DNA from 2 places in the Paenibacillus sp. FSL R5-0701 genome. Region 2 is predicted to be linked to the other one. Evidence: riboswitches for the same ligand, from Rfam matches in the RefSeq annotation. Region 2 holds a riboswitch; the other holds the start of a gene.
What was found. A riboswitch is a leader RNA that binds a small molecule or an ion and turns the genes downstream of it on or off. The one in region 2 is predicted to bind FMN.
Positions count from the first base shown of each region.

Region 1: it holds a riboswitch for FMN, as region 2 does, so the genes downstream of both, MKZ13_RS17785 (DMT family transporter) here and ribD (bifunctional diaminohydroxyphosphoribosylaminopyrimidine deaminase/5-amino-6-(5-phosphoribosylamino)uracil reductase RibD) in region 2, are expected to answer to the same signal.

Region 1 covers NZ_CP150230.1:4,048,452-4,053,085, reverse strand. The annotation lists gene MKZ13_RS17790 (amidase) at 1-778, opposite strand, end outside; gene MKZ13_RS17785 (DMT family transporter) at 1,101-2,081, opposite strand; FMN riboswitch at 2,226-2,378, opposite strand; gene MKZ13_RS17780 (DinB family protein) at 2,463-2,963, opposite strand; gene MKZ13_RS17775 (CGNR zinc finger domain-containing protein) at 3,109-3,660, shown strand; gene MKZ13_RS17770 (amidohydrolase family protein) at 3,772-4,634, shown strand, end outside.
Region 2 covers NZ_CP150230.1:4,482,431-4,487,064, forward strand. The annotation lists gene MKZ13_RS19710 (bifunctional 3,4-dihydroxy-2-butanone-4-phosphate synthase/GTP cyclohydrolase II) at 1-852, opposite strand, end outside; gene ribE (riboflavin synthase) at 885-1,553, opposite strand; gene ribD (bifunctional diaminohydroxyphosphoribosylaminopyrimidine deaminase/5-amino-6-(5-phosphoribosylamino)uracil reductase RibD) at 1,615-2,718, opposite strand; FMN riboswitch at 3,041-3,209, opposite strand; gene MKZ13_RS19725 (hypothetical protein) at 3,377-4,634, opposite strand, start outside.

The sequences.
Region 1 (4,634 bases), 430 kb from region 2:
TCAGTTTGCGTTGATGTGGATAGCTCATATCTGCCAAGTAACTGCCTGGAAAGAGTGGAGCATGGAACGCAGCTTCGGGCTGAATAACTTGTAACGTATCAAGCAATGCAGCACTGTCCCGTACCGAGCGGGAGAGGGCAAAATCAATGGATGCGCCTTGCCATTGACGACCAACTCCCGGTCCTACAGGTGTGCGCCCGCGGGTTGGCTTTAATCCAAACAATCCGCTAAAGGAAGCCGGGATACGAATCGAACCTCCTCCGTCACTGGCTCCGGCAAGAGGAACAATACCTGAAGCTACAGCGGCAGCGGCACCACCACTTGAACCACCTGGGGAGTGATTAATATTCCATGGATTGCGAGTTGGACCATGAAGACGGGGCTCGGTAATATTTTTCAAACCAAATTCAGGTGTATTGGTATGTCCTATAATGATAAAGCCTGCATCACGGAGTCGAGTGACAAAATTGGAATTGCGTAATGCACGATGCTCGCTGAACAAACGGGAGCCTGAAGTCAGAAATTCACCTTCCAAGGATTGCGAGATATCTTTCAGGAGCAGGGGCACACCGGCAAAAGGTTGTTCTCCAGGGCGAACCAAACCGGCTTCCTCTTGTGCGCGAGATTCATATGTACGAATAACCGCATTAAGTTGCGGATTCACTTCTTCAAGGCGTGCAAACGCCGCTTCCAGCATTTCAACCGGGGATACTTCCCGGGATCGGATCAGTTCAGCCAAACCTACGGCGTCGTAGGAGGTATATGAGAATGAAGACATTAATGATCGTTCCTCTCTGAATATAATTCATCTGTTTATTCCATATGTCATCGTACCACCGGATTAGACAAAAGACAAAACATAGAAGAGACGTAGTGCGATGATATGCATATTCGTTATGAGGTTGGAGGGAGAAGAGGGGAGGATTTGCGACATAGAAATAAAGCACAGGGTTAATAGCTCATATTGCTAATTGAGAAAATGATCGAGTAATAATCGAGTAATGACCAATAAAAAAAACCACTGCTCATCTAATTTGATGTGCAATGGTTTTATTTTATATTTGACTGTTTGTTTATCTGTGTACCTCAGATATATCCACTTACTCTGTACGCAGCTTCGGTGCAGCATCAGCCGCAGTTGATGATCTTTCCTGCTGTCTGGAAATGGCGAAGAGGGCCACCCAGATCAGGATAAAACCAAGCAGCTGCTCCCATGTAATCAGTGTACGGAAAGCAATCCAGTTCACCAACACACCCGCCATCGGGAAGCTAAGTTCTGCGAGTGTTGCAACAGATGCTTTGGTTGACGACAGACCTTTGTAATACAACAGAAGACTGAGCAAACCTGGTAACAATGCCTGACCAAGAATGTTGAGGATGACAGCAGTCTGTTCACCCGTTCCGGACGGAAACGTCCATGCCGCACCTTCATTCCACGTCATAAAGATCAGGAGCGGGAGAGCAACGACAAAGCGAAGAGAGGTGACCGTTTCATAACGCGCCTGCCCCAGCATCAATCGGCCCATTACGGTTGAACCTCCCCATAAGGCAGCAGCCCCAAGGGATAACAAGCTTCCAGCATGAATCCAGTTGTCCCAGTTACCTAATGGCAATGTGGAGCCAAATGTAAGCAGGTACGTTCCTGCTAATGCTATGAAGAACAATCCACCAAAGCGACGTGGCAAGGTTTCTTTTAATAACAGTTTAGCCAGCACGATAGCGAAGAGTGGTTGCATTTTTTGCAATAAAAGCACCGTATTTGGATCGTTATGTGTTAGTGCCATGGTGAACAATACCGTTGCGAGTGCTGATCCTCCCCATGAGATAAAAATCACGGCAATCCAGTGGCGAGCACGCAGGTTTTTCAGGTCAGACCGGAATTTCCACAGCACGGGAATGGCAATAAGACTGACGATGATATGTTCCACCAGTACAATCTGCGTGGATGTCATCGTGTTTAGCAAAATAATGCGGAAGAGTGGGTCGACACCCCATAAGGCGGCGCCGAGAACTACAAGCCAGAATCCGGTATTACTTCGTTCCTTGCGGTAAACAGGTGATGCTGCTGATGTCTTTTCCATATTCAGGACTCCTTCGTCAGAACACGGAATCTTCAGTTGGCAAAATCGACAAAAGCCCCCGTTTTGGTATATACCAAATAAACGGGGGCTCATCCAAGGACATGCGTCAGGAAAGAGGCCTTCCCGTGAACGGCATGTCAATGTGTTGATCTTCTCTCATCCGGACTGTACCGTCGGCCTTGGATTCACACCAAGTCAGTCGCTAATGTCCTTCGTTAAGAACAAATAGCGAGTCGCGGGCTGGTTCCGAAGAACATCACCGCCGGTTGGGAATTGCACCCTACCCCGAAGATCCTATTCAATTATATAGTGTGTTGAACAAGCTGTAACATTAATAAGTTCATCTTATTCCTGTAAGCGCTAGCAGTTCAAGCATTTTTTTTAGAAAACGATTTTCCAGCTGCCTTGCTGTCTGCGAAGGAGTACGATCTGACCAGCGTGATACGCATCATGGAGTACCCAGCGAGCTAGTTCGTGTGCCCATTTCTCTTCGGAGTCCATATATGCGGCTTCAAGATCTGACTCTTGTAGTGCAGCCAATTGATCTCGCAACTGTTGGGCTAATCGAGTTGTACCCTGTAGCAGTGTATTCCATCCGGCTGTGTCAGTTGCATCTCCAGGATTCCCAAATGTGTATTCATTGGAGTCTACAGCAGGAAGGGTAGGCTCCTTACCTTGCATGCGACATAATAAGCGATGGTTGTAATAATACATATGGTTAACCAACTGCCAGATGCTTAATCCCCCTGAGGGTGGAATCCAGGCTGCTTGTTCTGCTGTAAGACCCTCCAAGGATTTCGACAAAGGTACAATCCAATTACATTGATCCCAGGTATCATCCTTCTGAATACGTAACACATCTAGTGCTGTTGTTTTCGTCATTACCTTTTCCTCCTTGCGTATAATTGTGATATGTGTTGTAACTAGCTAAAACTGATTAATGAGGTTACACTTAATATAACACATCAAAGATGGATTATAACCATCTTTATTGACTTAGATGGTTACACTAAACGGAGGTATATATATGGACAGGTTATGGACCGATTTTGTAAACAGCGATTATCACGACTGGCGTGGGGGAGATCGATCGGAGGACAGGCTTGGGAAGGCGAGCTGGCAGCAAGACTTTCTGGCTCGATGGCAACTTAACGCTTCTGTCCCTGCATCTCTAGAAGATGAGTTGTCCATGAGAAACTTCAGGAATGAATTGTTGGCTCTTGGAGCCCGCTTGTCTTCTGGAGCATCGTTAACGGATATAGAAAAACAATGGTTAAATGGCATTATGGAAGCAGGGTATGTGAGAAGAACATTGACTACAATTGATCAGGAACTGAAACTCCAACTGTTAGCTGTAGAAGCACATTGGCATCAGGTTATGGCTGAGGTAGCTGCTGATTTTGCCACGACTTTGGTGGAGGGAGAAGGGCATAGGATTCGGATCTGTGATAATTCGGATTGTCGCTGGATGTTCTATGATGATACCCGAAGCAGAACACAGAAGTACTGTGATGATAAGATGTGTGGAAATCTGATGAAGGTCAGAAGATTTCGGGCGAAACGAAAATCCCAAAATTGATAAATACTAACAATAACTATATAATGTATATATACTAGCGAAAAAATAGTCAGAAGCAGTACGGATTCGTAAGCAGGATATGATCGTCTTTCAAACCAAATCAGATGGGAGATGTGTCTTGTGCGGACAAGTTATCTGTTGAAAAATGGCTGTGTGTTGTCGATGGATGCTCGAGTTGGACAGTATAAGAGGGCGGACGTTCTGATCCAAGATTCGTTGATCACGGCGGTTCAACCCGATCTGGATATTCCGGATGCGGAGATCATTGATGCTTCATCGATGATTATTATGCCTGGGCTGGTGGACACGCATCGGCATATGTGGGAATCACTTGTCAAAACAGCGGGAACCAACTGGTCGTTACCAGTTTATTTGCAAAATCTCTATTATGGTGCAATGGGAAGCAAGCTCCGTCCAGAAGATAGTTATATTGCCAACTTGCTCGGTTCCTTGGAAGCGCTTAATGCAGGAGTGACAACGGTGTTGGATTGGAGCATGCCGTATTCCCCTGACCACACGGATGAACTGATTCGTGGACTTCAGGATGCTGGCATTCGGGCGGTATTTGCTCACGGAGTCCCTGGTGAGACGGACTACTGGAATCGGGATAGTCGACTTACGTATTCGAATAATGATGTGAGAAGAGTCAAAGAACGTTATTTTTCATCACGGGATCAATTACTTACTTATGGGCTTGCCATTCGTGGTCCGGAGTTCAGTCATTGGGATACAACCGTGAAAGAGATCGAACTAGCACAAGAACTGGATGCGATCTGTTCCATGCATGCCGGATTTGGCAGTTGGGGATCTGTGGATCGCTCGATTAGTCACTTGTACGAAGCGGGACTGTTAAGTCCACGGGTGAATATCGTTCATGGTAACACTATGGGCATGGATGAATACAAAATGCTGGCAGATAGCGGCGCTTCCTTGTCGGTCACACCTGAAGTTGAAATGATGATGGGTCATGGATA
Region 2 (4,634 bases):
AATCTGTTTGAGTGCCGCATCAAACTGCGGACCACAGTCACAACGATGCGAATGGAATACATCACCTGTCAAACATTCAGAGTGCACACGTACAAGCACAGGTTTCGAACCATCAATTTCTCCTTTGACCAAAGCCACGTGTTCCTTATTGTCCACAGCATTTGTATAAGCCACCGCTTGAAACTCACCAAAGTCAGTTGGCATACGCACAGCCACTTCACGTTGAACCAGCTGTTCTTTTTCGTTACGGTAACGAATCATGTCCTGAATACTGATCAGCTTCAGATCATGTTTGCGGGCAATCTCCTGCAGATCCGGAAGTCTGGCCATCGTGCCATCTTCCTTAATCACTTCACAGATAACGCCAGCAGGGTAGGAACCACACATGATAGCAAGATCTACTGCAGCTTCCGTATGTCCGGCACGCCGGAGTACACCGCCGTCTTTTGCAATCAACGGGAACATGTGACCAGGCTTACGGAAGTCCCCGGCTTTCGCCTCAGGATCAATCAGACCTTTCACAGTAATAGAGCGTTCATGTGCCGAGATACCTGTTGTCGTATCTTTGTGGTCCACAGAAACGGTGAAAGCTGTTCCATGGAAATCCGTATTTTGTTGAACCATTGGTTTCAGGTTAAGTTCGTCCGCACGTTGTTGTGTAATCGGAACACAGACCAGACCTCTACCTTCAGTAATCATGAAATTAATGACTTCAGGTGTCGCCTTTTCGGCCAAAGCGATAAAATCGCCTTCATTCTCCCGATCTTCATCATCCACAACAATGACGGGTTTACCACGCATGAGATCATATATGGCTTCTTCTATTGTGTCCAGAATGGATTGTTCTGACATTGGTCCACCTCCAGTTAATTTCTGTTCTCTATTTATACAAATCCGTGATTGGAGAGAAAATCTTCACTGATACTGCGCGGCTTGCCAGCCTCCGTCTCCCGATGTCCTCTGCCATACTGGAGCAGATGATCCACATATTTGCCCAAAATATCGCATTCGATATTAATGGTATCCCCTGTCTTTTTCACATTTAGTACAGTTTCACCAATGGTATGCGGGATAATGGAAACCGTGAATGCGGTATCCGATGTATGGACAACGGTCAAGCTAATGCCATCCAGTGTAACCGATCCTTTGGGGATCAAATATTTGAACAACTGGTGATCATCAGGCTTGATCTCAAACACAATTGCATTCTGATCACGTGTTATACTGCCAATCACTCCAGTACCATCGACATGGCCCTGTACGATATGTCCGCCAAAACGACCGCCTGATTGCATGGCCCGCTCCAGATTAACTTTACTGCCTGATTGCAGCTGACTGAGATTGGTATGGCGATAGGTTTCAGGCATTACATCGGCGCTAAAACCTCCACCTTCGAGCGTTGTCGCAGTTAAGCACACGCCGTTCACTGCTACACTATCACCAATCTTCAGATCGTCCATGATGGCGGAAGCTCCGATATTCAGGACCATCGCTTCGCCTTTCCGACCAATACGCCGGATCTGACCGACTTCTTCCACCAAACCGGTAAACATGCTGCCGCCTCCCTTTTTCAAGTTATAAAAAACCTAACTTTCTACTTTCAAATCCATTTATTTATTCAGGCCACACCGGAATACCACCAATGCTGATATTATCTCCAACTTGTTCGATCTCCAACTGATTCAATTGAATCGCCTGATTCATACGTTCCACACCTTCGAAGCGGAAGCTTCCAGGTGTATCATAACCGCCTACAATCTTCGGAGCGATAAACATCAGCAGTCGATCGACCAACCTTGCCTCCAGCATGGCTCCATTCAAGGTACCTCCACCTTCAAGCAAAATTGAACCAATGTCACGCTCACCCAACTTGCTAAGTCCGTTTAACAGATCCACACGTGGTCCAGGACCACAGCGTATAATTTCGACGCCGTAGGCTTCCAAACGTTCAGCAGCTTCAGGACTGGCTTCGTCTGTTGTTAGCACCCATGTTGGAGCAAGACCATCCTTAACCATTTTGGCACCTACTGGAAGACGTAACTTTGAATCCACCACAATGCGCACCGGACTAATGCCTTCGACTTGCAAACGGGTTGTAAGTTCCGGATTATCGGCAATCACTGTGTCCACGCCAACCATAATTCCCTGGTGACGATGACGAAGGGCATGCACAATCTCACGAGCAGGCTCGTTCGAGATCCACTTGCTGTCTCCGCTGCGAGTAGCAATTTTCCCATCCAAAGTTGTAGCTGTCTTCAGTGTCACAAAAGGTAGACCCGTTGTAATAAATTTAATGAATTTTTCATTCATGCGTCTTCCACGCTCACGCAGTACGCCAACTTCAACTTCAATGCCTTGTTGACGAAGCATGCTTATGCCTCTGCCGGATACTTGCGGATTTGGATCTTCACAACATACCACAACACGTTTCACCTTTTCATGAATCAGGCGTTCACTACAAGGTGGCGTCTTGCCATAATGACTACAAGGCTCAAGTGTAACGTATACCGTACTTCCTTCTGCATCACTGCCTGCCATGTTAAGTGCATGCACCTCTGCATGACCGGTTCCACGTTTCAGATGGCTCCCCAGGCCTACAATACGACCTTCTTTCACAACTACACATCCAACGACCGGATTGATCCCCGTCTGTCCCTGTGCTCGTTCCGCCATATCCAATGCCAGTGCCATATAAAATTCATCATTGATCATTTCCAAATCCGTTCACCCCGCGGTTTAAAGTCTTGTTTATTAAAAAATCCCCGTCGAACAATCAGTTCGATGGGGATGATGAGAGACAAATGTCAACAGCAGGAGTGAAATGGATACAGCACGCCAACACTTTGCCCAAAACTTCATTTCGGGCAAGTGAAAATAGACACATACCTTAATGAACATCAATTACAGGTAAAGAGCTTTTAAAGTGCGGCATATGTATGGAACTGTCCGGCGTAACCGGATCTCCCTGCACAGTGCAAGACATCACACATCGTGATCGTGCAGCAATACTCCTGCTGAATGCAAACCTGTTAGGTCTGCACCTCTCCTTCTCCCATCCAGACTATACTGTCGGTTCTGGAATTACACCAGATCAGCCATCTGCCAATGGCAGACAGGTCACGGACTTTGCATCAAGTGCTGGACAAATAGGTCCTTACACTTCCTGCATCACCGCCGGTAGGGAATTGCACCCTGCCCTGAAGGATTGCTTTCGTTATTACTTGGATGTTAGCACTTTAATGCCAAAAAATCAATTGTTTTTTGTTCCTTTTTGTCACATACTAACTTTTAATAAGCTAAGAAACAACAAAAACCGCTTCCTCTCAGGAGGTACGGTTTTTGCTTGGAGGCACATTCTCACATCCATCGTATCATTCTACATATCAGGAAAACACCAGCTCGCCATATGCTTTAATTCTTTGGCATTATGAAATGGAATGCGGTCAGGTTCTTGCAGGGGCGAAGTCGGAAGCGAGAACTCTCGTGCGACCCTTCTGACCCAACTTGTGGAATCAATCCCAATAGCCGAGCATTTCCAGCGTCCATTCGCTCTCGGTCGAAACGTCCCATGCAAATCTGCTTTTCCCGGCATCTCTGGAAAGACACCATCCAGATATTCGACGATGACGCGTTTGTCTCTGACTTCATGACAATATACTGTCACCCATACACCTTCCCGGACCCGAACAGCATACACATCGCCAGACTGTACCTCCCCGGTACCTGCATCAGGAGATGCCTTTGGCACTTTTCCGCGAACACTTCTCTTCTTCTCCAATGCACCTAAGATCGTGTCCTTTACAGCTGGACTCTCATCAGGCTTATCCGCAAGAGATATATTATTCAGATCAAACTCATGAAATATCTTGTTCAGGTTGTTCTCATTAATTCCGACAGATGAATCCCACCACGCCAGAGGGGCCTGCACTTCAACCCGCACATTGGGGCGTGCGTCACGTTGCATATAAGAGGTAAATTCCGTGATCATACCAGGATGCTCCGGCGTATCCAGTATGCCAATCAGAGCTAACGTCTCAAGCAAATCACGGTAGACATATTCCTTCTGTGTAGGCAAAAGACGTTCCTTCTTGAGCGCTACTGCTGCCTTGCTGTAACGTGTTTTGGGAGGTAACTCGCGCAGCACCGTTAACACCGCACGGAATGTCCAGCGGTCGTATTCATTGGGTATTGGAATCTCCTTCGCGGTAGCCAGTTCTCGAAGTGCCAACACGCTTCCAAAAGGATCACCGTCCAACGGGGTTCCATTGGTCATCCTCCAATACCATTGCAGCGTCGTGTCGATTGCTTGATCTACACTTAATCCGCAGATCTTACAAGTGTTCGAAGATGGATATGGCGTATGTTCATGACTTGGCATACTGCTCGCAATAAGCTTGCTTGTAAGCAACGAGCGCCAAATCATGGGTGCTGACCACAAAGAGGATACAAAGGCCTGCGCTGCATCATTGATCGTCCATTGATTTGCAACTTTTTTCAGCTCAGTAATCGTTTCATCATGTTGCGGACGTACAAATCGATTCGGTTCATGCCCGGCTGCCTCAAGCGCTTCTCGATCCTTTACGGATAGACTATCCGGAACGACATGCCGCGATGCCTGCAGTTCTTCATTCCAC